DNA from 4 places in the Salirhabdus salicampi genome. Region 4 is predicted to be linked to each of the others. Evidence: riboswitches for the same ligand, from Rfam matches in the RefSeq annotation. Region 4 holds a riboswitch; each other region holds the start of a gene.
What was found. A riboswitch is a leader RNA that binds a small molecule or an ion and turns the genes downstream of it on or off. The one in region 4 is predicted to bind S-adenosylmethionine.
Positions count from the first base shown of each region.

Region 1 (7,811 bases), 110 kb from region 4:
TCATTACATATGTTTTCGATAAGATGATTGGAACTTTTTAATGTGTCCATAGTCATCAATACTTCGTTACGATTGTTACACACACCGTATTAGACGGCAATACGATTCTTGCCGTTAAATATTTACTATGATGCCATTTAGTCAAAAACTCTTATGCTATATGGACTCCCAATCTATTAGAGGTACTATGTAATTTCTGCTAACTTTATGTATGCAGATTAGTAGTGCACAACCCTTTTAATGCATTAAAGTAAGCATGCCTGAAATTTCACTAACTCTAAGTAAAAAAAGAAGCCCTTGATCGGGACTTCTCACATGGCCAAGTGAATATATCCTAACATTAGAGATGAAGTTTCGTTCCAATATTTCTTACCTTAGCTTTGTCGTAAATATATCTAGCCACAACAATATCAACGACGGCTAATCCTACTGATTTGAATAATGTAATCTCTCTTTCTGATTCTCTACCCGGATAATCTCCAGCTACAACCTTGCCAAGTTCACTGTAAATATCCGATTCATTGAATAACCCTTCCCTAATTGGGACTTGCAAGTCACCTGTTTCTTCTAACGCCGCATCTTTCGCTTCTACTACAACTTTATTTGCCGACGTCACAGCATTTGAAGGTAATTCTTGCATAGTTGGACGAAAAGAGCCGACTGCATTGACATGCACTCCTGGTTGTAAAGAATCAGAAAACACAGGTGTTAAAGCATTTGTAGCGGTAACGACAATATCTGCTTTCTTTACGGTTTCGTTAGCATCCGATATTACTTCGGTTTGTATTCCATATGTATCAAACACATATCGCGCGAATTCCTCTGCTTTCTTTTTTGTTCGATTATAAAGATAGATTTGTTCAATATTACGAACCGCGAGCACCGCAGCAACTAACCCTTCGGCTTGTGCACCTGTCCCAATTACGCTCAACGTTTTCGCATCTTCTCTTGCTAAATATTTCGTCGCAACACCTGACAATGCACCTGTCCGAACCATTGTCAAATACGAACCTTCCAACATTGCTACGGGTTCACCAGATTCAAAGTCTGATAACATGACAACTCCGTTAATCGCCTTCTTTCCTATTTTTGTATTGTTTGGAGCGACAGATACGACTTTCAATCCTACACTTTTTAACTCTTCTGCTACAGACGGCATCACTAGTGATGTGTTTTGCCCATTGTGAAATGGTAGTGCTGCTCGAATAGGAGTTACTGTACGGTTAGCTGAGAATTCTTTTAATGCTAACGAAGCATTATCAATCACTTCATTCATGTTAACTAATTGTTTTTGTTCCTCTTTACTTATGACAAGCATTGTTCTCCTCCCTTATTAAAAATTCATTTTCAACACTTCGCCCTTTAAAAAAAGGGGTTTAACCATCGTTAAACCCCACACCCTATACCCTTATTCTATTTTATACCATCCCATATTGAAAGCGGTATTTTATTGTTTTGTTGTATATAACGTCTCTTTCTTCTGTCCGCCATCCAATGCTGATGTATCTCCTGGGTCTATTCCAAGGTCCCACGCTTTTAAGACGCGCCGCATAATTTTTCCACTAATTCTCGTTTTCGGTAGTTGCTCAAGTACTTCAATTTCTCTTGGTGCCGCGTGGGCTGCTAATTTTGTTTTGACAAATGCTCTCACATCTTTTAACAGCTCATCACTCGGTTGGTAACCGTTACGTAAAACGATAAAAGCTTTAACAATTTCTCCTCGTAACTCATTAGGTTTGCCGATTACCCCTGCTTCAGCTACAGCTGGATGTTCAATTAATTTACTTTCTACTTCAAATGGCCCAATACGTTCACCAGAAGAGTTAATCATATCATCATTACGGCCTTGGAAGAAAATATAGCCGTCTTCATCTTTATAAGCTAAATCACCTGAAATATACCAACCGTCATATGGAAAATAAGATTGATGTTTTTCCTCATTCTTCCAAATCCCTTTCATAATCGACGGCCAGTTTGCTTTTATTGCTAATTGTCCGACTTCACCTATTGGTAACGGCTCACCTTTATCGTTAAGTATTTCTACTTTTATGCCTGGTAAAGGTCTTCCCATTGAGCCCGGCTTGATGGGCTGTGACGGCAAATTCACAATTAATTGTGCTCCTGTTTCGGTCATCCACCACGTGTCATGTATACGTAATTGTAACGTCCTCTTCCCCCACGTAATCACTTCAGGGTTAAGTGGCTCCCCAACACTTAAAATATGTCGCAACGACGATAAGTCATATTGTTTCTGCAGTTCTTCACCTGCCGACATTAACATACGAAAAGCTGTTGGCGCACTGTACCATACAGAAATCCTCGTTCTTTCAATCAATTCATACCATGCTTCTGCCGCAAATCGCCCTCCATTGACAATAATGGTCGCGCGGTTCAACCAAGGCGCAAACACACCGTAGGAGCTTCCTGTCACCCAGCCTGGGTGTGCCGTACACCAATATACATCATCTTCTTTTAAATCGAGGACCCATTTTCCAGTTTGATATTGTTGTATCATAGCACGATGGGCGTGGAGAATGCCTTTCGGTTTTCCGGTAGAGCCAGATGTATAGTGAATAATCATTGGATCGTCACGTTCTACCCACTCAATCACATTTTCATCTGATTCAGCATCTAACCCTCTGATTTCCTCCCATAAAGACAATTCGTCTTGTTGACATTCGCTAGACTCACCGGTAATGAGTACCGTTTGTAAATCAGGAAGCTCTTCCCTCGGAACACGGGACACAAGCTCTGAATTCGTAATCAGTACTTTCGCACCACAATCTTGCATTCTATCTTTAATAGCTTCCTCCATAAATGCTTCAAAAAGAGGACCTGCAATGGCTCCTATTTTGATAACAGCCATAATGGCAACATAACAGTCCGGATGCTTTGGTAAAAAGATAAAAACACGGTCACCTTTTTTTACGCCATGTTTTCTTAAAACCTGAGCATATTGGTCAGACTGTTGTTTTAAATCCGCAAAAGTTAATTTTACTTCTGTTTCATTATGGACGTAGTGAAGGGCTATTTTATCACCATAACCTTCGTCAACATGCTTATCAACTGCTTCATATGCGATGTTCAGTTGACCTGTCTTACTCCAACTGAATGCTTTCTCTACCGACTCCCATGAAAAATTATTGTAAACCTTCTCATAATGCTGCAAATTGTAATTACTTTCATACGGTTTTACGATGCCACTTGTTACCGTCATAATGGTTCCACCCCTTTACTAATTATGTAGTTTTAGCCCCCCTTCCTATTGGATCGGGGGGAGTTCTCTTTTGTACTAATGTCCCTATGAATGAGAAGAAAATGTAATAAGTTGATAACGGCAACAGACTAACTTTTTGTAGCTGATAAACTTTTTCTCGGAATATAAGGTTTTTTTGCAATTGTATGGCTATCATATAATCGGTGATGTAAATCAATAACAGAGTAAGATAGCACCCGTAACCGTTCCAATATTTCATCTGATATCAACCCTTGATTGTCGTAGTGCTCATTGTGGGCATATACACCACCTGGTACAACATGAGCCGAAAAATACCCGGCAAGTGGATGGAGTTGATGTTCAATCGCTAAAAAGTGGTGATACGTTCCGCCTGTAGCAATAAAACCAATTACTTTCCCTTCTAAACAATTATTCGGAATTAAATCAAAGACGTTTTTCAACGCACCACTCATAGACCCGCGGTAAACTGGGCTACCAACTATAAAGGCATCAGCTTCGATAATTTTCTTAATAAGCTTTTTCGTATCCCCTTCGTAGTCGAGAGGGTTACGACCATCACAAAACTGTAGGTCATAGTCTTTTAAATTTACAATCTCCGTTTCGATTGTTTGATCATACTTATCGGTATTTAATTTTTCTTTAATTGCCTGTTTCGTCTCAAAAAATTGTTCTTCTGCAAATTGGATTGCCTTCTCTACTGCTAGAAATGTTTTTGAACGGTCAGATAAACTGCCGGAAATCCCTAATAATTTCATACAAGGATGCCTTCTTTCGTTAATCGTTTTTCTTTTTCCCGAACGAGAGGGATGACTTTTTCTCCAAACAATCGTAAGTCTTCCTCATAGTGGAAATGCCCTGTTAACACGAGGTCCACCCCGACTTTTTTCAATTCGATAATGCGATTTGCCACTTGTTCCGGCGTTCCAATGAGACCTGTTTTAAACCCATCGTTATATTGAACCAAATCTTCTTTTGTAGAGTTAGCCCACATCCCCTGCTTATCTTTTGTTGATTGGCCCGCCTCTTTTACGGCTTGTTGAAATCCTTTCACCGCCTCTTCATCTTTATTGGCAATAATATCTCTTAGAAGTTGAACCGCTTCCTCTTCTGTATCACGAACGATGGCGAAGCCATTAATTCCAAATTTCACTTCTTCTTCTCGGCCCTGGGCCGCTGCTTTTGCCTTTACATCTGCAATTTGCTCTTGAATTCCTTCCAATGTATTCCCATTCATAAAGTAATAGTCCGAAACTCGAGAAGCCATATGACGAGCATCTTGTGAGTTTCCACCTTGGAAGATTGGAATGTCTTTTTCTGGTTTTGGCTTCAATGGTGCATCGTTAATTTGATAATAGTTTCCTTGGAAGTTTGCTTTTTCAGCGGTAAACATTTCGCGGAGAACACGAATGAACTCCTCTGCTCGTTTATAACGCTCGCCGTGTTCTAGCCACGGTTCACCATAACCGTCGAACTCACCCCTGAACCAACCGCTTACAACGTTTACTGCAGCACGCCCATTACTAATGTGATCAAGGGAAGCAAGCATTTTTGCGTAAACTGCTGGGTGCCATAGCCCTGGTAGAACCGCCGATATTAAGTTTAATTTTTTCGTTACACTTGCTAAAGCTGAAGCTAATGTCATCGCTTCCAGTTGATATTCCGCTCCATAACTAGCAAAAAAACGAGTTTGTAATAACGCGTATTCAAATCCTACTTCTTCCGCAATCTGTGCATACCGTTTATTCGCTTCAAAACTCCAATCCGTTTTTTGTGGAAGGTTTGACACAACCAATCCTCCACTAACATTTGGTATCCAATAAGCAAATTTAAGTTGACTCATAATCATTTCCTCCTTAGTTTAACTAGGTTATTTCTCCATCAAAAAACCCTTCCCACCAAAGTGAGAAGGGCTGCAAATAATCCTGCAGCTCTCTCATCTTCGGAATGTTTCATTCCTCTGAAATTGGCACCTTAGCATTTGAATATACTGGTTGCCGAGGCTTCTTTGGGTCAGTCCCTCCGCCTCTCTTGATAAGAGAATCATCGATATTTTATTGCTTATATACCAGGAATCAATGGTTACACGTAAGTAACGATTGTTCCTCGAAGACGTTGGGTTTCTTTATAGGTACAGCGGTTATGAACGACGTCATACCCTTGTTCTGCAGCAATTTTTACTGCTTCATCAGATATGACACCTTCTTGCAGCCAAAATATCCCTTTATGATCTAACTCCCCCGCTTCTTTTGCAATTTCAATCGCAGCTTCTGGATTCCTGAACACTTGGATAATATCAACAGGTTCTGGAATAGAAATGAGATCTGGATACACTTTTTCTCCTAAAATCTCCTCTTCCCGGGGATTGACTGGGATTAATTTATATCCTAAACGTTGCATTTTACGAGCTAAACGGTAACTCGGTCTTGCTGGTTTACCTGACAGACCTACAACGGCAATTTTCACCGGACGTTCTTCTCCATTTTCATTGATGGTTGGTGATTTTAAGACACGGCGAATGACACCTTCGTCATTCACGACAACCTTTTGACCGTCTCGTTTATTACCAGTAGCTTTTGAAATCGCATTAAACAAGTCAGTAGTTAAATCATCGATATGTTCAATTCCTACTGATAAACGAATGAGATCCTCAGTTACCCCTGTCGCGATCAATTCGTCACCAGTTAATTGTTGATGTGTTGTACTTGCAGGGTGAATTATAAGTGATTTTGCATCACCGACATTAGCTAAGTGGGACCAAATAGAAATATTGTTAATAATAGCCTCTCCTACCTTTCGGCCACCTTTAATGCCGAAGTTAACTACAGCACCATAACCATCATCTAAGTACTGTTTCGCAAGCTCATGGGACGGATGGTTTTCTAAACCTGGATAGGTTACCCAATCCACATCAGGGTGTGCCTGTAAATGTTTAGCCAATTGTTGTGCATTTCTACAATGTTCTCGCATCCGTACATGTAATGTTTCAATTCCTTGTAAAATTAAAAATGCATTGAATGGGCTTAAACTTGGCCCAAAGTCCCGAAGTAATTGAACTCTAGCTTTCATAATAAACGCTAAGCCACCGAAGTCGTTCCAGTAACGAATCCCGTTATAGCTTGGATCTGGTTCTGTAAAGGAAGAGAACTTTCCATTTCCCCAATTAAAACGTCCACCATCTATAATCAAGCCCGCAATAGAAGTTCCGTGTCCACCTAACCATTTTGTTCCTGAATGAACAACAATATCTGCACCGTGATCGATTGGACGGCATAAGTAAGGGGTTGGGAATGTGTTATCTACAATTAGTGGAATACCCGCTTCGTGGGCAACATCTGCCACCGCTTCAATATCCAACACATGTAAGCTTGGGTTACCGATTGTTTCAGCATAAATTGCTTTCGTTTTATCGGTAATTTTTTCACGAAAGTTGTTTGGATCCGTTGGATCAACAAATGTCACTTTCACACCATAACGCGGTAAAGTTTGAGCGAATAAATTATACGTCCCCCCGTATAAATTCGTTGCAGCTAGAATCTCATCGCCACTTTCCGCTACACTTAAAATGGATAATGTGATGGCTGATTGCCCACTTGCTGTAGCTAAAGCACCTACACCATTTTCGAGTAAAGCAATACGTTTTTCTAATACATCAACAGTTGGGTTGCCAATACGGGAATAAATATTCCCCGCTTCATCTAAAGAAAATAACCCCGCTGCATGTTCTGTATTCGAAAAAACGTAAGAACTTGTTTGATAAATGGGTACTGCCCGTGAACCTGTTGTCGGGTCTGGTGCTTGCCCTCCATGCAATACTTGTGTTTCAAAAGCGTATTGGGTTGTCGCTTCCTCTTGAGTCGTTTTTTTAGTCATAAATTTTCCTCTCTCCCTTATTTGAATTTTCGGTGCATAAGAATGTTGGCTTTACGTTGTTCGTTTCGTAGGAATTCTCCGAAGTCATCCGTTTTTCTAAGTACAATTTATGGTCCGTTCCAGGCCCCAATCACACGACTTTGATCAACTTGGTTCCTCTCTTCTTGTGCTAGCAAAAAATCCTTTACAACGTGTTGCCACTTTTCTGGTTCGACGAGAAAACCATCATGACCAAAATCCGTTTCGACAGAATGATAACGGACATCTATGCCTGCATTTTCTAACTGTCGCGCTGCTTCATGAATCGCCTTAGGCGGGTACAGCAAATCGTGGCTAAACGAGACTGTTAAAATAGGTGCCTGTATTCGCGCCAAAACATCTCCTAAACTTCCACGACCCCGTGTAATATCATGGGAATTCATCGCTCTAAGTAACGTTACATAACTGTTTTCATCAAATCGTTGCAATAATTTATTCCCTTGGTAATCTAAGTAATTTTGAACTTCATACCGATCGTCTTCCCCTTGTGAGCGTTCAAAACGATTATTAAATAACTGTGGTGACCGATAAGTAATCATTCCAATCATTCTAGCAATTTCTAACCCTTTACCGTTAGAGTCCGTTTCATTTTGATGAGATAATATCGCTTGTTCTGCTATGTGATTATATGCGAGAGCATAATCCGAAAAGATAGGAGTTGATG
Region 1 covers NZ_JANBWE010000001.1:703,002-710,812, reverse strand. Annotated here, with positions in the region: gene NLW78_RS03680 (ornithine cyclodeaminase family protein) at 341-1,318, opposite strand; gene acsA (acetate--CoA ligase) at 1,448-3,217, opposite strand; gene NLW78_RS03670 (NADPH-dependent FMN reductase) at 3,346-3,993, opposite strand; gene sfnG (dimethylsulfone monooxygenase SfnG) at 3,990-5,078, opposite strand; SAM riboswitch class I at 5,169-5,276, opposite strand; gene NLW78_RS03660 (PLP-dependent aspartate aminotransferase family protein) at 5,318-7,108, opposite strand; gene NLW78_RS03655 (homoserine O-acetyltransferase family protein) at 7,216-7,811, opposite strand, start outside.
Region 1: another riboswitch for S-adenosylmethionine. It lies ahead of sfnG (dimethylsulfone monooxygenase SfnG); the one in region 4 lies ahead of NLW78_RS03110 (methionine ABC transporter ATP-binding protein).

Region 2 (7,811 bases), 540 kb from region 4:
CTTGGGCCTTTGGTGACCCATCGACCCCAATATTACGTGGTTATAAAGGAGACCCAGTCAAGATACGACTTATTAATGGAGGGGTTAAGGAAACCCACGTGTTCCATTATCATGTTCACCAATGGTTAAAGGATCCTAACGAAATTGATTCCGAAATTATCGATGCACAATCAGTTGGCCCACAATCTCATTATACGATAGAGCCTTTATATGGATTGGGCAGTTTACCAAAAGCAATAGGCGATTCGATTATCCACTGTCACTTATATCCTCATTTTGGTGTTGGGATGTGGGGAATTAGCCGCGTGTTTGATACGTTACAAGATGGAAGCCAAACATACCCTGATGGAACGACCATTAAGGCATTGAAACCGTTGCCTGACCGTCCTATCCCTCCAAAACCGACGAAAGAAAAACCCGGATTCCCCAACTTCATCCCTGGTAAAGTTGGATATAAAGCACCACGACCTCCACTCTCAATCGTAGGTGGTAGAGATATGACCGAACTGGAAAAAAACGCCTCCATCCAAAATGCAAGACCTGGTGCTATATTCACAGATGCTAGTCTTGGCAATCCTGTCGTGAAAGAATTTAATATCTCCGCAATTGAAATTCCAATTATTTATAACAATGAAGAGTGGTATGACCCATATGGAAGAATCTATGTGTTAGATGAAGAAATCGACGATATTAAAGCCGGACGTAAACCGATCGAACCACTTGTTCTTCATGCGGAAGCTGGATCTTGCATTCGTATTAATTTCACCAATAGATTACCCGAAGTTTTACAAGGTTCTCCATTTCAACTATCGAATCGAACATATGAATGTGGCGTTCACGTTCATTTTGTTAAATTTGACGGTCTCGTTTCCGATGGAGCAAATGTTGGTTGGAATTATGACAGCAGTGTTTTACAAGGGGAAACGATACGTTATGAGTGGTATGCAGATGTCGAATTAAAAGCTGTATTTTATCACGATCACTTATTTGCTTCTTCACACCAACAACACGGCATGTTTGGTGGAGCTATTATTCATCCTAGATTTTCAACTTTTCTCAGCTCAGAAACAGGTTCCGAAGTCAATTGTGGCACACAAATTACGGTTACAAACCCAATATTACCTGACTATAGAGATTTCACTTTATTTGCACAAGATTTCACCATGTTATATGACAATAACGATAATCCTATCGAACCACCGCCATTTCCAGACTCACAAGATGATCCAGGTGTTAGCGCGATTAACTATCGTAATGCCCCGCTACCTTTTCGAATAGGTCCAGGCGATGAAGTAGCATATTCATTTAGTTCCTTTGTCCATGGTGATCCTGAAACGCCAATACTAAGGACGTATGAAGGTGATTCGATTAGAATTCGATTAATCCAAGGATCACATGAAGAATCCCATAGCTTTAATATGCATGGTATACGATGGAAAAGAGAACAGAGAGACTTAAATTCCCCATTTGTATCCCAACAGCACACCGGTATATCCGAGTCTTTTACACTTGAGACTTATGTTCCTCGAAGTGGTGACTATTTATATGCCTTTGAAACAATTGAAGATATATGGTTAGGAGCTTGGGGACTAATTAGGGCATATGAGGAAAAAGTAGATAATTTAATTCCCCTTCCTAACAGATCAGAACAAAGCAAGAAACAGGAAACTTCACCTGAACAAACTGGTTCCCCTCCTAATAAAGCACAATTGAATTCAACGCTCTTTTCAGGATCTAAACTAAAACAATATAACATATCAGCTATTCAAGCCCCTATTCAATATAATGAAAATGGCGATTACGACCCTGACGGAATTATTTTTGTCTTAGATGAAAAAGTGGAGAAAATTTCATCTGGAGAGGTGAATCCTGAACCACTGGTCATTAGAGCGAATGTAGGCGATTTGGTTGAAGTAACGTTAACGAATCGGCTCAATGCCAATACGTTACACAAACCGAAGAATAAGAATACACATCATTACCCTAGTATTAAATTAAACAACTTTTACCATCCTTCATTACGCATATCACTGCATCCACAACTCGTTCAATATGATGTAAAGTCTTCTAGTGGCGAAACTGTTGGATTTAACCCTGATCAAACAATTGCACCGGGAGAAACAATTACGTACCAATGGTACATTGATGATTATGTTGGGGCTGTCAACTTATGGGATATGGCTGATGTACGACATCATAAGCACCATGGGGCATTCGGTACTCTAATTGTCGAACCAAGAGGATCAGCCTATTTAGACCCGGCTACACTCCACCCTACAAAATCAACAACAAATGCTGTTATAACGAATCCATTTTTACCGACATTCCGAGAACACGTATTGATTATGCACGATGGGATACGATTGCTAGACAATAATAATAATGAAATACGCGATCCAATCATTGACAATGGAGAAGAGGCCGACACCTACGATCAAGGTTCTAAAGGATTTAATTATCGATCAGAACGTCTCTTTAATCGGGCTGAAAATATTCATGACCATAAAATATTTAGTTTAAGTCACTACGGTGACCCAGCAACTCCAATGTTGGAAGCCTATAAAGGAGACCCTGTAGTTATTCGATTACTCATGCCATCAGAGAGAAGAAGGACTCACACTTTCCACCTCCATGGCCATAGATGGCGCCTCAACCCAAATAACATGAACTCGGCTTATTCTTCTGTACACGGTTTGAACACAGTAGGTTCAAAACTAGACGCGTACATTGAAGGTGGGGCAGGAGGTAAGTTTAAACATCCTGGAGACTACATGTATCGGGCAGGGAACATTATGTGGAGCTTAGAAAGTGGTATGTGGGGCTTGTTAAGAGTCCATGACCAGATAAACAACAAAAATGTAAAACCATTATCAGACTTATAAAAGTGAAAAACGCCTCCTTTCGGTACTGTACCCCAAAAGTTAGAGTGAAAATCTAACCTTTTGGGGTGTTTTCGTATGGCAAAATATAATGATATTTTCAAACCTATACCCATATTAAAACCAACATATAATAGGGTCTGATCATTTTCCAATATCAGTGAATGAAACAATGTCCTGAAAAAGTTCTCTCGGTCTTTCTTCTGTAATTAAATGTCCTGTTTGAGGATACGAAATCAATGTTGCATTTGGAAGATCTCTTACTAACCGTTTTCCTATATTCAATGGTACGACTTTATCCTCTTCTCCCCATATTAATAAAGCCTGGGTATCAATTTTCGCTAATTCAGATGAAGGTAGATCCCCTTCTCGGTGCCTCAATAGTCTTATCAGTGATTTGTAAAAATCCTTCTGTAACAGTGGCCGTTCAAATTCCGTCATCATTTCATCTGTAATAAGGGAGTGATCATATAACACATCTTCCAAGGCTTCTCTAATTGTTTTTTGTCCAATATAGCGTCGTGCATATATATGAAAGAAAGGTAAGTACGAACTAAAAACAAGAGATTTATTCACTCTCTTTTGATAGCCAGAACTACATAGAAGGATGAGTTTTTGAACTCTTTCAGGAGCAATTTTAGCAGCATTTATTACGAGTTGCCCCCCCATTGAGTGACCTGCCAAAAAAGCCTTTTCTATTCCAAAATAATCCATACATTCAAGTACCAATTTACCATAGTTCGCAAAGGAATAATAAAATGTACGGGATTTTTCACTTCTCCCAAAACCAGGTAAATCTATAGCAATAACGGAAAAATGCTCTGTCAAAAGAGGCATAAGTCGATTGAAGGTATAGGTTGATGATAAATACCCGTGAATGAGTACAATAGGCGGCTTCCCATTTAAAATATATTCACAATAAACATTTACATTTGAAATCGATATGTATTCCTTTTGGATGCGGCTCCTGGACATCTCTTTCACTCCTAGTATGTTCTACTTGATATTATTTGTAGTTGCTCGAAATTAATAAGCCCGTGCCTTTCTTCTTCGCCATTATACTCGGATTAGCAATTTGAAGGTAGCATAAACGTTTCCCATTATGTAAAAGCAGGTTTTACATTATAGTTTTAAACTTATAAAAGTAGATGATCAAAATTAAATGTAATATTTTACATATTAGCTCGTATAATGGTAAAAATTTCATATTTTCACCATTATTTTGAGGAGGAATTCAGTTGGCGGGAAATCGTGGAGTTGTTTATGTGAAACCTGGAGAGGTGGAAATTCGGGATATTAGCTATCCTGATTTAGTACTTCGAGATGGACCGGGTGTAAACCCATTGAATGTTGGAAGAAAGTGTAATCATGGGGTTATTTTAAAAGTTGTTACGACAAACATTTGTGGTAGTGATCAGCATATGGTAAGAGGGCGGACAACGGCTCCTAGTGGCTTAGTGTTAGGGCATGAGATTACAGGTGAAGTGATTGAAGTCGGAAGTGATGTAGAATTTATTAAAAAAGGGGACTTAGTGTCTGTTCCGTTTAATATTGCATGTGGTCGTTGCCGTAGTTGTAAACAGCAAGATACTCACATTTGTGAAAATGTGAACCCTGACCGACCAGGATCAGCATACGGTTATGTAGATATGGGTGGCTGGGTCGGTGGCCAATCTGAATATGTCATGGTTCCATATGCAGATTTTCAGCTATTGAAGTTCCCAGATAAAGACCTGGCTATGGAGAAAATTCTTGATTTAACGATGCTCTCTGATATTTTCCCAACGGGTTATCACGGTGCAGTAAGCGCTGGTGTTAAACCTGGTTCCACAGTATATGTTGCTGGCGCAGGCCCAGTAGGACTTGCTGCTGCCCACTCTGCCCAACTACTTGGTGCATCTGTTGTTATTGTTGGTGACTTAATTGAAGAACGTTTAGCTCAAGCGAGAAGCTTTGGCTGTGAGACGATTAACCTTCGGGAACATACAGATGTAGGAGAGCAAATTGAACAAATTTTAGGTGTACCTGAAGTCGATTGCGCGGTAGATGCGGTTGGTTTTGAAGCAAGTGGACACGGTGAAGGTGCTGGTGAAGCTCCCGCAACGGTATTAAACACAGCAATGCAAATTACGAGAGCTGGTGGACGTCTTGGGATTCCAGGTTTATATGTAACAGGAGACCCAGGTGGAATTGATAAAGATGCTCAAGAAGGAACATTAAAAATTCGTCTCGGACTTGGTTGGGCTAAAGCTCACACATTTGTCACCGGGCAAACGCCGGTCATGAAATACCATCGCGATTTGATGATGTCCATTTTAAGCGGCCGCGCACAAATTGCGAAAGCAGTAAATGCTACCCTAATCTCCCTTGACGAAGCACCGAATGGATATCAACAGTTTGACGGCGGCGCATCGAAAAAATTCGTCATTGATCCTCACGGCTTAGTGAGACAATAATATGAAGATAGCCCAGTGAATCAGATTCACTGGGCTTTTCATCGTATTTATTTCTCTTTACGGTTTTGAACCGCCTTAAGCTGTGATTCGTTGTGATTCATTATTGGTTTCAGAAATTTTTCATAACGTTCTTTTTTAAAGGCCTCCAATTCCTCTTGTGTCATATGTTTCGTCAACTCCGTAATATAAACCCCTTTCCGCTTCACTTGTTTTGCCTCTTTCTCCGTTAATTGTACGACTTCTCCATTTCTCACATGAAAATCCATACTTCTCACTCCTTTTGAAAATATAAAAAAACTTCTTTCTGCCATGAATGCAAAAAGAAGTCCTTTTGACCGGTTTTATCATTCAAAGCAGACGCTTTGCTGGTAGGAGCACCTTACATAAAGCAGGTTGCTGTGACATCAACGAGCCAGTTCTCTCTGTCACTCTGGATAATCTATTTAATTCATTTCATTATAGCATACATAACGGGGAAATATTACCTTCCTTGATGGCGGTTGCACATAAAAGTGCCATATCACCTATCCGTTTAGACACTTAGTAATGTAATTATTGAAAATTCTTAACATTTTGTCTATTCGTGTAACCCTTGTTTTACCTTATAGTTAAGGGTAAACAGGAGGGATAAAATTGGCTAAAGAACCTAAATATGGTCCAAGTCACCATAGTGATGCACCACGATACACTGGCATTAGAACTTTTATGAAACTGCCTTATATTACTGATCCTCATGAGGATATAGATGTTGCCATTGTAGGATTACCTTTCGACACTGCTGCAAGCTACCGGTCAGGATCCCGCTTCGGACCTTCCGGAATACGTGAAATTTCTATGCTTCTAAGACCTTCTAACGCTTTTCATAAACTCAACCCCTTTGATTATTGTTCTGTCATTGATTACGGTGATTTACCTCTAATACCCGGTCATATCCACGAATCCTATGACATTATGAAAACTGCTTATAGTGCACTGGCAAGGCATAATATTATTCCCATTGGGCTTGGTGGTGACCACTCTGTCACTTTAGGAGAACTAAGAGGATTGTCCGAAAAGTATGGAGCATTAAGTCTTGTTCACTTTGACGCCCACGGTGATACTTGGGACAACTATTGGGGCAAAAAGTATACTCATGGTACACCTTTTCGAAGAGCATTAGAAGAACACATTGTTGACCCCTCTACTTCAATCCAAATTGGACTTAGGGGAACCGTATATGATCCAAGTGATGTAGATGAAGCAATAAATATGGGTTTCCATGTGATTACGATAGACGAGCTTCGTTCCTTATCTCCTGAACAGTTAAGTGAACAAATTAAAAGCACGGTAGGAGAGAAGCCCGTATTTCTTACCTTCGATATCGACTTCTTTGATCCCGCATATGCACCAGGAACAGGAACACCTGAACCTGGTGGTGTAACGAGCTATGAAGGTCTGAACTATGTGCGTCATTTACCAGATTTAAACTATGTCGGTTTTGACTTGGTTGAGGTTTTGCCAGCGTTAGATAATGCTGAAATTACAGCTCAATTAGGGGCAAACATCGTTTATGAATTTCTATCTATTTTAGCATTCCATAAACGTAACCAATAGAAACAATTATATATTTATAGGGAAAGAGGTGGATATGATGAAATGGCCCAACGGAAAACAGATGGCTGTCGTTTTATCCTTTGATGTAGATGCTGAAACAGCTTTTACATTCAATGAGAAAAACAAGTCACGGATGTCACTATTATCTATAGGAACGTACGGAAGAACCGTTGGATTAAACCGCATTTTAACCTTGTTAAGCGAGAATGACCTGAAAGCAAACTTTTTTGTCCCAGGAGCTGTAGCTAATATAGATCCGACTGTTATCGAAAGAATAGTAGAGAAAAATCATCCAATTGGTCATCATGGCTACTTTCACGAACGCCTTGATGACTTAACCTTTGAAGAAGAAGAAGAGATTATAGTGAAAGGTAGAGAAGCAATTAAGAAATATGCGGGCTATTATCCAGAAGGGTATCGAGCACCCTTATGGGAAATAAATCGACATACGCCAAGCTTATTGAAAAAATATGATTTCCGCTTCGATTCTAGCTTAATGGGAAATGATGTTCCTTATACGATTGATGGTGGGCATAACGAAAAAATTCTTGAAATACCAGTCACATGGTTGCTAGATGACTGGGAACAATTTGCGTTTTCTGCTGAACCTCCAATCGGTTTCTCCATCGAGGAACCAGATAAAGTTTATCGACTATGGAAAGCAGAATTTGACGGACTGTACCAAGATGGTGGTTGCTTTGTGTTAACGATGCACCCGCAGCTTATTGGCAGAAGTTCCCGGATTAACATGCTAAACGAACTCATTCACTATATGAAATCGAAACCCGGGGTATGGTTTACAACATTAAATGAGATCGAGGAGAAATGGTCTTCCGGGGAATTAAAAGTTGAACACTCCCCTTTTATACAACTTGATTAAGCG
Region 2 covers NZ_JANBWE010000001.1:57,048-64,858, reverse strand. Annotated here, with positions in the region: gene NLW78_RS00340 (multicopper oxidase domain-containing protein) at 1-2,882, shown strand, start outside; gene NLW78_RS00335 (alpha/beta fold hydrolase) at 3,024-3,854, opposite strand; gene fdhA (formaldehyde dehydrogenase, glutathione-independent) at 4,118-5,335, shown strand; gene NLW78_RS00325 (hypothetical protein) at 5,383-5,601, opposite strand; SAM riboswitch class I at 5,674-5,776, opposite strand; gene speB (agmatinase) at 5,969-6,928, shown strand; gene NLW78_RS00315 (polysaccharide deacetylase family protein) at 6,966-7,808, shown strand.
Region 2: another riboswitch for S-adenosylmethionine. It lies ahead of NLW78_RS00325 (hypothetical protein); the one in region 4 lies ahead of NLW78_RS03110 (methionine ABC transporter ATP-binding protein).

Region 3 (7,811 bases), 160 kb from region 4:
GTCAAAGGAGTAGTCCCTTTATTTGGAGCCAGTTGTAACCAACCTCTTTTCCCTAACAATGCTTTACATTTCGTCGCATATTTCATCATTTCGGTAAAAAATTGAAAATATAGCTCCGCTAAATCTTTACGACTAGCTTTTGCAATCGCTGTACCACAAATGGTTACACATGCAGTCAATTTTGCATTTACCGTTTGCGCAATATCCCGATTATTTTGTAATTGTTTAGATGTGATGACATCGGTCTGTTCAGTCGATTTCTTTTCCTTGTCTTTAGATAGGTATAACTTTTCTTCTTCCATAAATGTAACGAGCTTGCTTCGCTGCCCTTCCGTCAATTCCTGTACAACTTGAATAAACTGCACGAGTTCCTCATCTTCTTGTATATCAGTCGAATCCGTTATACCTTTGAATTCCTCTAACATCGACAAGTATGTCCAGCAGTACATCGTATCACTAATATGTAACGATTTCCCCTTTCGATATTCCCCTTTCTCCTGATCGATTGATTTGTTTGTCATGTCTATTTCCCTCCAGTTATGTTTGAACGTTCCTCTATAGGATGGACGATAAATGACAAATTCATTCGCAAATTAGATAGATGTGCATAACATCCCTCTTTATTCCGAGTAAATTAATAAGTATAATAAAGAATAGAAAGGAGGAGAACAAATCATGGGAATACCTAAACCACTCGTAAAATTCAACCAATTATTTATCGTATTCACTGTAACGACTGGTATATTTATCCCGTCTATGCTAATTCTCCCTTTTATCATCGGACTCATTACAGTTATAACAAAACGTAACCCAATCATACTCATGACAAAGCCACTATTACGGAAACAAACTAACGAATATATACTGGAAGATCGTGATCAACAATTATTTAATCAATGGATTGCTACCATTTTAATTGGTTTATCTATACTGTTTTATTCCCTTGGCTACTCAACAGCCTCAATCGTATTAAACCTTATGGTTATTTTGGCAGCTGGAATAGCTTTGTTAGGTTTTTGTGTAGGCTGTTTTATCCGGTTCCGGTATATCATGTGGAAACAGAAACGAAAATCCGTTTAATGAAACATTAATTTAAGAAAAAACAACGCGGATTGATCCGGGGTATACTAGAATTACAAAATTGCAAATAAAACGTTAAACAACATTAGTTATAACACTCAATTCAGCAACGTAAACACATCATAGTTAGCATAGAAAAACGCTCCGAATATGAAAAACTGGGAGCGTTTCTTTCTATTCTCTTGTTAAACTTAACACGACAACATGAAAGTCTATCCAGCACGTCAAACTATTAGCTAGTTTTAACTTGAATAAAAACATTCGGATTTATTTTTTCAACAACTGTCAATTATTGCATTGGTAGCCAACTTACTTTCCAAACGTCTTGATTAGTATCCTTGATTAATCTAAATGCATTTAGTGATTGGTTTGATGTCTCCCAAGTAATTGCTGCTTCATTCTCATCTATATATTTAACTTTAAATTCTTCGATTTGTTGTAATTCATCATATAATTTTTCATCATTATCGGTAAAATTAGCTCCAAAAAATTCGGGATCTCCATAATACTCTTCTTTAGATGGAGTAAAGTATTTTTCGCCCTTTATATAAAGGTTGTAAATCGTTTCAGAGTCTTTTACGTTTTTAGCGTGAAAATATAACCTAAATATATCCAAAGGGGTTAAATTAATCATGCAAAATACTCCCTCCTCTTATAAAAACGTACTAAATAGACGGAAATAATGAAAAAAGGTTTCATAAAAAAGAAAAAAGTTACAAAGCACTTATTATTCGGGGAGCTTGTTCCTTTATATCAACAAAAAAATAGCATTCCAATTCTATTGTCATCGGAATGCTATTTGGCTTATTTTCTGTTTTGTACTCTTAAGCCGAACCCGTTAGATTTGTCCGGGTCGTTTTTCTTTTTCTAGATTCTGGCGATTCAATCCTTTTCCATTCCTCTAGGAAAATTCAAACGTTGGCAAACTACAATTAAAATAACCTCTTTACCAATAATTGGGTTCCATATAAACTATTACGTATCAATACAAAAAGGTGGAATCGACATGAGAATTGAATTTCTTGGTACAGCGGGTGCAGTTCCGATACCTCGTCCCCTTTGTCAATGTTCAGTTTGTGTAGAAGCAAAAGAAAAAGGTATACCCTATAGCCGTACTGGCCCTGGCTTGTTTATTCACGGACCAAATTTATTATTAGATACTTCTGAACATAGTTACGAACAACTTAATCGATCAAATATTACTACTATTGATGGGGTATGTTATTCCCACTGGCATCCAGACCATGTCCAAGGGCTACGTGTGCTTGAATCAATGAATGCGGATTGGTTACACTTTCCCCCTAACCATCAAACAACTGATGTATACTTGCCAGAACAAGTAGCGAAAGACTTTCAACATCGCTTAGGAATTCATGAGCATTTACAGTATTTCAGCGATGAAGGGTTTATCCGTCTCCACCTACCTCAAGATGGAGATACCTTTGAATTAAACGGATCTACCATCCTTCCTTTTCGTTTAGCGGAAGATTATGTTTATGGTTTTTTACTGGAGGAAGAAAACAAACGGGTGTTGATTGTGCCTGATGAATTGTACCAATGGACACCTCCAAAATCATTGCAAGGTATTGACGTAGCAATTTTACCACTTGGTATTTGCGAGTTTCACCCGTTAAATGGAGAGCGACTCATTCAAAAAGACCATCCACTATTGCAGTCGGAAGCTACATTTGCTTATACATTACAAGTAGTAAAACAATTGCAACCGAAAAGAACGATTATTACTCATATTGAGGAACCTGATGGGCTTAGTTATAACGATTTTAAAGTGTTGGAAAAGAAGTTGCGTGAAGATGAATACAATATCGAATTCGCGTATGATACGATGAAAATCGATGTGTAAAAAACAAACGCCCTAAAGTGTTTTGCAATCTGTAGAGAAAGTCTCGGCAGCTTGATTTTTATACATACACTTTACCATTCACCGCAACGGTTAAATAGGCAAATTGAAAGATTTAGGTTTAATGTAAAAGCTGTTCGTTTAGATGCTGGATACTTAACTAATCCCTTTTGCCCTGGTTAAGCCCAAAGGAATATATTTGGAGTCATTGCAAAAGGAGAAGAACCCACTTACACGACTACTGATCGTGATGGGGATCAAAGGCAGCGAATACCGCGAGACTCCGGCGGAAAAACGAGCGACCCGAGACCCCGCAGGCGCTTTTCCGGGGAGGCTCGGGCGTTCGTCCGCGGAAAGCGAGTGGTATTCGCCCTAAATCGAAGGACAAAATAAAAGCTTGTAGAAAAACCTAGGTTTCTCTACAAACTGCAAAACGCCCTAAGAGCGTTTTGTTTGTTAACTTACTTGTAACACCGTTTGTAAGTATTGACTATCTCGTTCTTCTATTTTCAACCCTGCCTCTTCAAGCTTTTGTAAGAGCATTCTATCAACCGCGTACGGATTTTTCTTTTTTAACGCTCGTAACTCACCCCAGTTTGTCATCAAAAAGTAACTTTCCTTGCCTTCTCGAATACGAATCTCTACATTTCCGTTTCCATGTTTATTTATTTCAGCTAACACGATCCGACCTTGTTCCTTTAACTCCCGGCGGATACAATCGAGTACATGTCTTGTAAATACGTCGATATCCATTTGTTTTGCCATAAAACCTCTGTTTGCGTCCATAGTAACGACTCCTTTAATTGCTGTTTTACAATTCTTTACAAGGGTCCATAATAAAAAAGGCTCCTTTCGCCGAGGGCAAAAAGAACCTTTAGAACCGTTTCCGTTCCTTATCACCCAAAGCGACAGCTTTGCTGGTTGGAGCACCTTGCATAGGCAGGTTGCTGTGGAATCGTCGAGCCAGTTCTCTCATCCACTCTTGATAAGTATTGTATTGTAATAAAAACATATCATATTTAAGTTAAACGTTCAAGTTGATTCCATTTTATGATACTGGCTTATGCTTGTTGATTTTCAGACTCATTGGTTTTTTCCAATATGTGCACACGTCTTATTTCCCAACAGAAGATGATCAACAAGGAGATAAGGGTACCTAAAATAAAGTAATCTGGGTGAAATTTCCGGTCTAACGTTAATCCTCCGGTAAAACCAGCTATAACACCAATCGATACACTAAGCATAATTCTTACCAATCCCCTCAACACCTTCCGCTCTATTTTAACCTCCTTAATCGTAACATAAGACTCCATTCATTTATTTTAAAAGATTATTAAGAATTAGTGAAAATGTTACAAGTTTATGTAACATAACGTGACACCAAACATAAAAAATGTAATAATATGGAATGCAAACCATTTCAATGTCCTAGTATGAAAAGACAATATCATTAATAAAAAAAGAAAATACGTTAAAATTGTAAATAGCTGTAACATGACAAGCCATTGTTCATATGTAACCATCATTGGTACCATCCCCCCCATTAACGAGGACATTATACATTGCGTAACGCCATTTAATATCGTATTTACTGCTAGACTATTTGTAGTTGTTAGAATAATGGAAACCCCAATTAAAAATGCAATAAAGAAAGACACTAATGTACTTACATAGAGATTTGTTACTATGGCTATATAAAATGACATTATCATACCAAGACAAACATTTGCCACATGCCGATCACTACGCCCTCGCATTATTCTCATAATATAAATCACCATTAAAAGCATCCATAACCAGATGACGATATTCCATACATACATGCCCACACCTAACATCCTCCCTCCTATACAGTGTATTCAGTTCCATTCCAGGCTTGAACAAACTAGTTTCGTATTTTTTAAAAATCACCTATATTAACTGAGTAAGACCACACCGATCTTCCTGCAACCTGTCATTCCATACGATGTGACTAGTAATACTATTTGAATCTCAACTAACTATCATATTTTGGAATCTGGAATTCGTATAATAAAGAAAAAACGAAAAAAGGGGAATGTAGAGATGGTAGTCTTGTGTAATAACTGTAATACGACATTATTTAAGGAATGGCTTTGGTTTGAATGTAATAACTGTCGTTTTCGCGTTTGTGGACCTTGTCATGAAAAAATCGACTTTCGCTGTCAGAAATGTTGTTCCGGATATTTATACCAAAAGAGATAATCACTTGTTTTATTTTTCATGAGCCGCACGGGTTTCCAACTGTTGTGAAAGAGGACAACTGTACTATAATGAAGTATAACTAATTTTCACGAAATGGATTGATGGAGGGTGGAAGTGGATTTAAATTTAATTTAATAACGAAATGGCATTTTATTAAAGTTAATTGCTTCATCCATTTTCATCACCGTTTTGCTCAACACCATATTTGATACTACAAGCTACACACCTAATAAGCATCGAAAAATTAAGGACATCCCATTTTGGGATGTCCTTAATTACCTTACACCTTCACCTAAATGTTTCGCACAATTTAACACCTGTAACGACCATTTATCGGCTTGTTTTTGTAAAACTGAAATGGATGTATTTGAAAAGCTTACATCAAACGTTTCATCCTTCATCAAACCTATCATTAACTGATTCAATGTAGCTCCATGACTTATAAATAAAATGCGCTTGTTAGGATGTTGCAGGCAAACTTCTTCCACACAGTCCACACTTCGTGAGCGGGCCTCTTCATTCGTTTCGCCACCGTGATCAAACTGTTTCCATTGTGGTCCCCACTTCTCAATCCGCTCTTCTTTCGTTAATCCTTCCACTTCACCAAAGTACATTTCCCGCAGACGTGTATCTTTTATAATTGGAATTTGGAGAAGGTTGGCAACCGTTTTCCCAGTAACATATGCCCGAGACAAATCACTACTAACGACCATGTCCCACTGTTCTCCTAGAAGACGTCTTGCCAATGCTTGTGCTTGGTTTAAGCCATCCTGATTTAATGGGATATCTGTTTGGCCTTGTGCCCGTCGTTGAACATTCCAATCTGTAACGCCATGACGAATTAACCCAATTGTAGTCATGTCGGTTCTCCTCTCCAACCTTTACTCTTTTGTTAATGCTATCGTTTCAATTTCAACCTGAACGTCCTTCGGAAGCTTGGATACTTCAACTGCTGAACGTGCTGGCATAATGTCACCGAAATATGTACTATAAATTTCGTTAAATTGAGCATAATGATTTATATCCGATAGAAAAACCGTTGTTTTCACTACATCTTCCAAAGATGATCCAGCTTCTTCCACAATAGCCTTAATATTTCGTAGTACAAGTTCTACTTGATCAGCAAACTGCTCGGGGATTTCACCTGTTTCATGATTTAACGGGATTTGTCCAGATATAAATATGTAATCCTTTGTTTTAATCGCTTGTGAATATGGTCCAATTGCAGCAGGTGCATTATGACAAACTACTTTTTCATTCATTGTCCTCATCCTCCATTTCTTTTACGGTTCATTTTAGCAAAAAGTTAGACTTTTTCGTACATTTTCGGGAATATTTTTTCAAGATTTTGATTGAAATGTATTCTCTAACCAATGAAGATGCCGACAATGTAGACGTTCATCGATAGTATGTGAAATTGTCGAATGTACGACCTTGTTCCGTTATATTTCTCATTACTTCATTAAATTAAGAACATTATGGATAATACTGCTCCTTCACTTTTTCCATTTCCTCCTTCACTTTATCAAGGGTATCAGTAGCACTTTTCACCCAATCTCGAGTCACTTCCAAAAAAAACATAGCATCCTCAATTTCACCTTGTTCCATTAATTGCATAACCCGTTTATAATTTTCCCCTACGTTCGTATAAGAATAGACGGTATCTTTTAACATTCGGTGTGCTTTTGTCAGAGGCAATGGTGGTTCTGTAACTTCCTTTAAAAATTCCTTTTCTAATTGTTTTAATGTTGTCCCAATATAATAACCCATATTTACGTAATCTTGATCCTCATACATCTTAACGTTATCTTTTCCTTTTTTTGCATGATTCAAAAATGCTTCGTTTCGCTCATCCAGAATAGTTAAGAAAGTAAGTACTTTTTCACCGTATTGCTCAACTTCAAAATAAACATTTTGCAAATGTGCATTTTTTTCATTTATTAATGATTCTACTCTTTGTGCTTGTTTCGTTTCAGCTTCACAGGCAGTGAAAAGGGTCATTATAAGTATGAAAGTTACTGCCCATCCCCGGCAAATGACTGGAATTCGTCTTTGATCATTGAACATCCTCCACCCCACTTCGTTTGTTCCGATGGAAGGTAATTACAAAAAAATCTCCATACTACATACATATAAAAAAGGGGTGGTGTCCTATACCTACCTTCTCTCTCGACAAGAATCGCATATAGTAAAAAAATACTAAACGTTAGTTTTACTTCTTTTACCATATATATTTTTAAAAACTAAACGAAAAATATGACAAACGAACAAAAAAGGAGGGAAAAACATGAGACTTACATTTATAAAATTGTTTAGTCTTACTATAATGCTTACAGGTTTAGTTGCTTGTAATACTGGTGATTATGTCATGGATGATCGTCAGAGAAACAATAACAATGACAATATATCAAGTATGAATACAAATATGTCTAGTGAAGACTATCCGCATACACGAGCAAAAGTCATTCAAGAAGCTAAGTATGAGTTCTACACATCAGAAGACCACGGTAATTCAAACCAACACGGACAACAATCAGGGGATCAACAAATACAACAACGTCAAAATCAACAAAATGGAAATATTCAACAACAAGGTAATAATCAGTCCCAGCAACCGCAACAACAACAACAAACGAATGAACAACAAAGT
Region 3 covers NZ_JANBWE010000001.1:750,336-758,146, reverse strand. Annotated here, with positions in the region: gene NLW78_RS03945 (DUF3231 family protein) at 1-521, opposite strand, end outside; gene NLW78_RS03940 (DUF4395 domain-containing protein) at 676-1,080, shown strand; gene NLW78_RS03935 (hypothetical protein) at 1,370-1,714, opposite strand; gene NLW78_RS03930 (MBL fold metallo-hydrolase) at 2,087-2,941, shown strand; gene NLW78_RS03920 (hypothetical protein) at 3,395-3,724, opposite strand; SAM riboswitch class I at 3,829-3,930, opposite strand; gene NLW78_RS03915 (hypothetical protein) at 4,000-4,194, opposite strand; gene NLW78_RS03910 (hypothetical protein) at 4,291-4,767, opposite strand; gene NLW78_RS03905 (histidine phosphatase family protein) at 5,437-6,021, opposite strand; gene NLW78_RS03900 (RidA family protein) at 6,043-6,423, opposite strand; gene NLW78_RS03895 (hypothetical protein) at 6,638-7,228, opposite strand; gene NLW78_RS03890 (CAP domain-containing protein) at 7,449-7,811, shown strand, end outside.
Region 3: another riboswitch for S-adenosylmethionine. It lies ahead of NLW78_RS03920 (hypothetical protein); the one in region 4 lies ahead of NLW78_RS03110 (methionine ABC transporter ATP-binding protein).

Region 4 (7,811 bases):
TTTAAAAAAGTCCTTTACAACTAAGTCCTGAGTCGCTAACATAAATAGTTAGAATTTATTTGAGCAAATGGGAAGTGATGGAATGAAACAAATTCAATTTTCCGATGCCTTACAACGGCTACCGAAGCAATTTTTTGCAAGTTTAACGAGGAAGGTACAAAACCTCCAAGCCGAAGGTCATGATGTGATTAACCTTGGACAAGGGAATCCAGATCAACCTACTCCTGACCACATTGTACAATCATTACAAGAGGCAGCAGCTAATCCTGCATACCACGGGTATTCGCCATTTCGTGGTCATCAATTTCTAAAGGATGCAGCAGCAACTTTTTATAAACGAGAATATGATGTTGATGTGAATCCCGATATAGAAGTCGCGGTTTTGTTTGGAGGAAAAGCAGGATTAGTTGAAATTAGCCAATGTCTATTAAATAAAGGAGATGTTGCATTAGTACCTGATCCAGGTTATCCAGATTATTGGTCTGGTATTGCGATGGCCAATGCAAAAATGGAAACAATGCCTCTTCTAGAAAAGAATGATTATTTACCGAATTATCAAGATATTTCGCAGGGAATTTTCGAAAAAGCAAAGCTTATGTTTCTTAATTACCCTAACAATCCAACTGCAGGAATAGCGACAGAAGAATTGTTTGAAGAGACCGTGAATCTAGCAAATAAATATGATATTTGCGTTGTCCATGATTTCGCATACGCTACGATCGGTTTTGATGGAAAAAAACCAATTAGCTTCCTACAAACACCCGGAGCGAAAGAGGTTGGGATAGAGATATACACTCTCTCAAAATCATATAATATGGCAGGTTGGCGGGTCGGCTTTGCTGTCGGACATCCGGATGTAATTCGAGCGATAGAGTTGATTCAGGATCATTTTTACGTAAGCTTGTTTGGAGGAATTCAAAAAGCAGCAGCGGATGCTTTACTAGGTCCACAACAATGTACAGAAGATATGACAAAACTTTACGAGTCACGGAGAAATGTATTGATTAATGGATTAAAAGAAATTGGGTGGGAAGTGGAAGCACCAAAGGGCTCCTTCTTCTCCTGGTTAAAAGTGCCGGATGGTTATACATCTGAAGAATTTGCTGATCTACTCTTGCATAAAGCACATGTCGTTGTTGCACCAGGAATTGGCTTCGGTAGGAACGGTGAAGGCTACGTTCGAGTAGGATTACTAGCGGATGAAAGTAGATTAAAAGAGGCTGTTGAACGAATCCGTAATCTGAAAATTTTCAAAAGGTAAAATCATCGTTTTTTTTGTAAAATTTAATTGACAATACTTTTGGACTACGATAGGATATTCATTATCATTTAACTAAATAATAACTTATCCAGAGTGACTGAGGGAACAGGCCCTAAGACGTCCGGCAACCTTCCGTGTGGAGTGGTGCTACTTCCTGCAGAATGTGTTTCATTCTGAAAGATAAGGATTCAATATGAACCCTCTTTCGAATGAAAGAGGGATTTTTACAGATTAAAGCTTTATAGCTTTATAGCTTTATAGCATTAGACAATTAATGAGGTGACTCAACCATGATAAGGATAGAAAACCTTGTAAAAGAGTACGTAACGAAGAAGAAGTCGAAAGTTATTGGCGTGGACAATGTTACGTTATCAATTGAGCAAGGTGAAATTTTTGGTATTGTTGGCTATAGCGGTGCCGGTAAGAGTACCCTTCTCCGCTGTATAAACTTACTTGAAAGGCCTACAACCGGCAAAGTTTTTGTCGATGATTTAGAGCTGACAGCATTGTCAGGCAAGGAGTTACGGAAAGCCCGCCAAAAAATTGGTATGATCTTTCAACACTTCCACTTAGTCTCGGCAAAGACTGTGGCAGAAAATGTTGCCTTCTCGTTAAAGGCTGCTGGTAAGTCAGAAAAAGAGACTGTAGAAAAGGTTGATAAGCTTTTAAATATGGTAGGATTACTGGATAAAAAGGATCAGTATCCTGCTCAACTAAGTGGGGGGCAAAAACAGCGTGTTGGTATAGCGAGGGCATTAGCCAATGACCCGAAAGTGCTGCTTTGTGATGAAGCTACTTCTGCGCTAGACCCTAGTACAACAATGTCGATACTAAAACTGTTGAAAAAAATTAATCGAGAACTCGATATTACCATTGTTATTATTACTCATGAGATGGAAGTCGTGAAAGAAATCTGTCACCGGGCAGCAGTGATGCAAGACGGATTAGTTATAGAGGAAGGACCTGTTTATGATATCTTCTCGAGCCCAACGAAAGATTTAACGAAAAAGTTTATCGAAGGTGTTATTCAATTTGATTTACCTGAGAGAATTATTCAAGAACGAACGGGTACATTGGTGAAATTGCAATTTAAAGGGAAAGTTGCTGAAGAGGCGGTAGTATCTGAGGCTTTACAACAGTTTCAAGTGAAGGGCAATATTTTACACGGAAAAATTGAATATATAGGCGATATACCGTTAGGGATTTTTGTAATGGAATTGCTCGGCGAGCGTTCCGAAATCGAGAAAGCTATTCAATTCTTAGATGAACGAACGAAACATGTGGAGGTGATTTCACATGGATAGAATTATTGAATTGTGGCCAGATTTAATAAAAGCCTTTTTACAAACGCTACATATGGTTGGTATATCCCTTGGGGTTGCCATTTTGATCGGAATGCCCCTTGGCATTTTGCTATATGTGACAGATAAAGGGTTGTTTTTAGAGAATCCGGTTATAAAAGGGATTGCAGGTGTTGTTGTGAACCTTGTTCGATCAATTCCGTTTATCATTTTACTCGTTTTCTTATTACCATTTACGGAATGGATTGTAGGGACTACCATTGGGCCATCGGCAGCCTCTGTTTCTCTTTCGGTCGCGGCGATCCCATTCTTTGCGAGAATTGTAGAGTCATCAGCAAGGGAGATTGACAAAGGTGTTATTGAGGCAGCAATCTCAACAGGGGCCTCACCATGGATGATCATTAAAGATGTCATTCTACCAGAAGCCCGTTCGGGCATTGTCAGTGGCCTAACCATTACAACGATTAGTCTAATTGGTTATTCCGCGATGGCAGGTATTGTTGGTGGCGGAGGTATAGGTGACCTTGCGATTCGATTTGGTTATTATCGCTATGACAATACCGTCATGTTTACGACTGTCGTCATTTTAATTGCTCTTGTACAAGTCATACAGTTTACAGGTGACCGTATCGCAAGGGCGTTAGACAAACGGTAAAATTGCTATATTAGCATTTTTATATAAAAAAAGAAAAAAGTGGGGGTACAACAAGATGAAAAAAGGTTTATTTACATTATTAGCAGTATTATTACTTACGGCTCTAACAGCGTGTGGTAGTGATAATGCGTCAGGTGATTCTGAAGACAAGAAGGAAATTGTATTTGGTGCAACAGTAGGACCATATAGTGATATGGTAACGAAGGCGATTAAGCCAATTTTGGAAGAAAAAGGATACACAGTTGATGTCGTTGAGTTTAGTGATTATGTACAACCGAATAAATCGTTAGCTAATGGTTCATTAGATGCAAACTTGTTCCAACATAAAATATATTTGGATGCATTTTCTGCCGAACATAATTTAGATTTATCTGAAGTTATTATCGTTCCGACAGCTCCAATGGGTATCTATTCAAATAAGTTTGACTCCATTGAAGACATTGAAGAGGGAAGCGAAATTGCGATTGCAAGTGACCCGACAAATCTTGCTCGTACACTGTTAATTTTAGAAGCTGCGGGTTTAATCAAAATTAGTGAAGATGTAGATCCATTAAAAGCTTCTGAAAAAGATGTGGTAGAAAACTATAAAAATTTAAAATTATCTCCAATTGAAGCGGCACAGCTTCCACGTGCCGTAGAAACGGTTGATTTATCCGCTGTTCCTGGAAACTTTGCTCTAGCTGCTGATATGAACTTACTTGATGCACTTGCTTTAGAAGAGATGCCAGATGACTATCGTAACCGTGTTGCAGTACGTACCGAAGATTTAGATGCACAATTTGTAAAAGATATCGAAGACGCCATTAAATCTGTAGACTTTGAAGCAACAATTGATGAACAGTTTAAAGGATTTGGAAAACCAGCTTGGATGTTAAATCGATAAACGATGAAAAGCCTATTCTAACTAGAATAGGCTTTTTATATTGTTGCAACAACATATATTTTATGAAAAGATAAAGAAAGAGTGTTTGAAGAGAGGTTATATGTATATGAATAGTTGGAACTTTATACAAACTGTGACAGGTGGTTTAGGTTTTATATTGCTATCAATTGCTTTAGTTGGAATACTGGTACTGTTCATTACTAATGGATTGAAGAAACGTTTTAATAGCTCTATTGTTAGATTTCCAATAATGATAATTATTACTATCGCTATCTATGATCTACTACTAGGAGTATTCTTTTTTCCGAATGACGAATATGTTAATTTTGGAGTTGGCAAGGGAGTTTTTATCGGTATTTTCATTATTGGCTTAAGTGTCACCCTGTCTTTTGCCATTATAACAATTCTTTGGAAAATCGTATTTTCAAAGAAATTTTCATAAATAATAGTTGCGCTGAGTAAAATTATTTTTTTCCTTCATGATTTCCTCGATTCAAGCATGAACAGAGCCGCTTCTCATTGGAGGGGCTATTTTCATGACAAGACCCCTTCTGTAAAATGATTACTTAAGTAAAAACTCCGTGTATATTCGTGACATTTCCCTCCAATCTGAATAGCATATTATATATTGTAAGGAGGGAGAAAATGATACACATAGTTAAAGCAGGAGAAACGTTATGGTCAATTGCAGAGGATTATCGATTACCGCTCCAATCTCTAATTACTGCTAACCCAAATATCAATCCAGATGTTTTGTTCATTGGCCAACAATTGAACATACCTGGTTTCCCACCGATTGAATCTATTCCTTATTCCATTTATGTAAGTTTAGCCGCTAGAACGTTAACGTTAAAACACAACAATCAAGTACAAAAAGTCTATCCGGTAGCTGTAGGAAGTATGTTACACCAAACTCCTACTGGGAACTTTATTATCATTAACAAAGCGCCTAACCCGGGAGGTCCCTACGGAACGATGTGGATGAGTTTATCGAAAAAACATTACGGCATTCATGGGACAAATGACCCTTCTTCCATCGGTAAGTACGTGTCACGAGGATGTATCCGTATGTTTAATCCGGATGTTGAAGAGCTTGCTATTATTATACCTATTGGGACTCCAGTGAACATATCTTCATAATCCTATTACTACAAAGGATCATAAATCAAAGTGATTTTTTGATAATGTTGATTGTTGGGGGAGATGAAGTATGCTATGTTTTAAATTATAGAGTATTTAGATTTTTCATTCACTAGTTTCATATAGTGAGTACTTTCGATAAGAGTAGCGGTGAATCGTAAAGGGGGGATAGGATGAAAACCAATGTCGAAGATTTATTTCAGTATATTTGCGAATTATTCATCGCAAGCGGACTTGAGGAGAAAGACGCAAAAGTTGTGACGGATATCTATAAGCGGGCAACGTTGAGAGGGGTAGGTCATCATGATATTTATGACCTTCCGAAAAGATTAGAGGCAATCGCAAACGAAAAAGTCAATGTCAAACCGAATATTTCACGACAAAGCAGTTTTCAGGCAATCGAATCATATGATGGGGACAACGGTTTGGGAGAATTATGTTCGTATTACATAACAGCTAGAGCTAAGCAATTGGCAGACAAATTTGGAATTGGATTTTGTAATGTCTCAAATAGCAATCATTTTTTATCTGCTAGTCCTTTTATCGAGGATATGTCTGAACAAGGATATGTGACACTTTTGTTATCCTCGGCTCAACCGGTAATGAGCATGCCCGGATCTTCTAAGACGGTAATTGGAAATAATCCACTAGGTTTCGGTGCGCCTGGAAAGGAATATAACATAAATTTCGATTCCTCAATGGCTTATCATTCGGTAGGGAACTTGAAAGCTTATGTTGAAGAAGGGAAAAAGATTCCCAGTTATACAGCTGTTGACGAACATGGAAATTTCACGACGGATCCCACTGAAGCACTAAAAGGGGCTGCTTTACCTGTTGGTTATCATAAAGGATTCGGGTGGGCGATAATTGTTGAGTTATTAACGACAATATTAAGTGGAGGGGTAATGGTGAATGAAAAACAGCATATCAATGAATTATTCGGCCATCATTTTCATTCCCAAGCAGCTATTGTGTTAAAAATTGAAGGGATTGTTGAAATGGAGGTTTTTAAAGAAAGAGTGGAGTCGTTGGACGACTTTATGAAAGACCAAAATGAATCCGTTCGCTTGCCTGGCGAAAGGTCTAAGCAAAAGAAGGTTCACTATTATGAAGAAGGTATTGTCATAACTGAACAATTGAGAAATGAGTTAAATGAATGGGGAAAAAGGTTTGGAGTAGATCGTAAACTATAGCTTTTTTAACATAAAAAGGGCATGGTCATAAGTTGACCTTGCCCCTTTTTATCGTTATATTACTTCATTTCTATTTTCCGAAAAAGTCTCTTTTATATAATCTGTAATGTTAATTCGTTTGAATGGAAACTCAGATTCAAACCGGTCATTATTTACCCGACTAACGTGTGGAAAATCTTCTCCATGTTCATCACAACTGATAGTCCGATTCATTACTTTTGATGCAAGTTCCGCTAACTTTTTCACAGTAAAGGTATCTCCACCTGTGTTATACATATCATATTTAGGATTTTCACTAGTTGTGAGTAAATAAAATACTTTCGCGACATCATCTACGTGAATGAAGCAGGCTTCGTGGTGACTAGGGGTAGGAATTGTAATTGGGGAATGATCTTGAGGTGCAGTTGTTAACGTGCCGATTGGATTGAATTTTCCTCCAACTCGTCCACCGCCATATAAACTCGAAATTCTTACGCCAATAAATCTTGTGTCACTATGCGCATCATAATGTCTTGCACATGCTTCATTATACTGTTTCATCCAGCCGTAAAGGGTGGCTGGTTTACCGTGTGTATCTTCGGTAACTTCCTCACTGCCAAAATCTTTTTGGTCTCCATATACTGCAATTGAACTCGAATGAATGACACGTGGAATGTTATGATGGACTGCAGCTTCAAAAATTCCATTCACTCCAGTAATGTTCAATCGCATCACTTTATGTGGGTCTGCCGCTGCCCCCCCTGCTAAAATGTAAGCCATATTAATGATCACATCTGGTTTTACTTTTCCGACTAAGCTGAAGGTATCTTCGGGAAACCGTATATCTACAATTTCATCAGTAGTCACAGCTTTTGTTATATCAGCTCCGACGACGGAAACCCCGTCTTTTTTTAATAATTTTACGATTTTACTACCTATGTAACCGCTAGAACCAAACAACAATACTTTCATGTAAGTTCCCCTTTCCTTTATTATATATAGATTGTTATAAATCTAATATACATGTCCCACAGAAAGAAAACAATTTGAATACATAATTGTTTGTATAAGTAAATGTTATGTTTTTCTTCCGTTTGTCTCTACGTTCTCATTCTATGTCAATAGTAAACTATAACGTTTCTTTATGTTATCTATAATATATTTAAATTGTTTTATACTGACTAAACATTTATATTAGGATGTAGTATGAATAATATGAATTTTCCGTTAATGGGTCGATCCCCATTACTGCAAAGACTAGTATTCTACCCAATAAAATATTTCAAGGACGGTGGGACAACGAATGTCAAAGAAATATCAGATGTATATTAACGGTCAATGGGTAGACAGTAGTTCAGGAGAGATATTTGATTCTGTAAATCCATATAACCAAAAAATT
Region 4 covers NZ_JANBWE010000001.1:593,615-601,425, forward strand. Annotated here, with positions in the region: gene NLW78_RS03105 (pyridoxal phosphate-dependent aminotransferase) at 83-1,261, shown strand; SAM riboswitch class I at 1,343-1,448, shown strand; gene NLW78_RS03110 (methionine ABC transporter ATP-binding protein) at 1,552-2,565, shown strand; gene NLW78_RS03115 (methionine ABC transporter permease) at 2,558-3,217, shown strand; gene NLW78_RS03120 (MetQ/NlpA family ABC transporter substrate-binding protein) at 3,273-4,100, shown strand; gene NLW78_RS03125 (hypothetical protein) at 4,207-4,542, shown strand; gene NLW78_RS03130 (L,D-transpeptidase family protein) at 4,746-5,240, shown strand; gene NLW78_RS03135 (Ldh family oxidoreductase) at 5,414-6,433, shown strand; gene NLW78_RS03140 (NAD-dependent epimerase/dehydratase family protein) at 6,488-7,384, opposite strand; gene NLW78_RS03145 (aldehyde dehydrogenase) at 7,716-7,811, shown strand, end outside.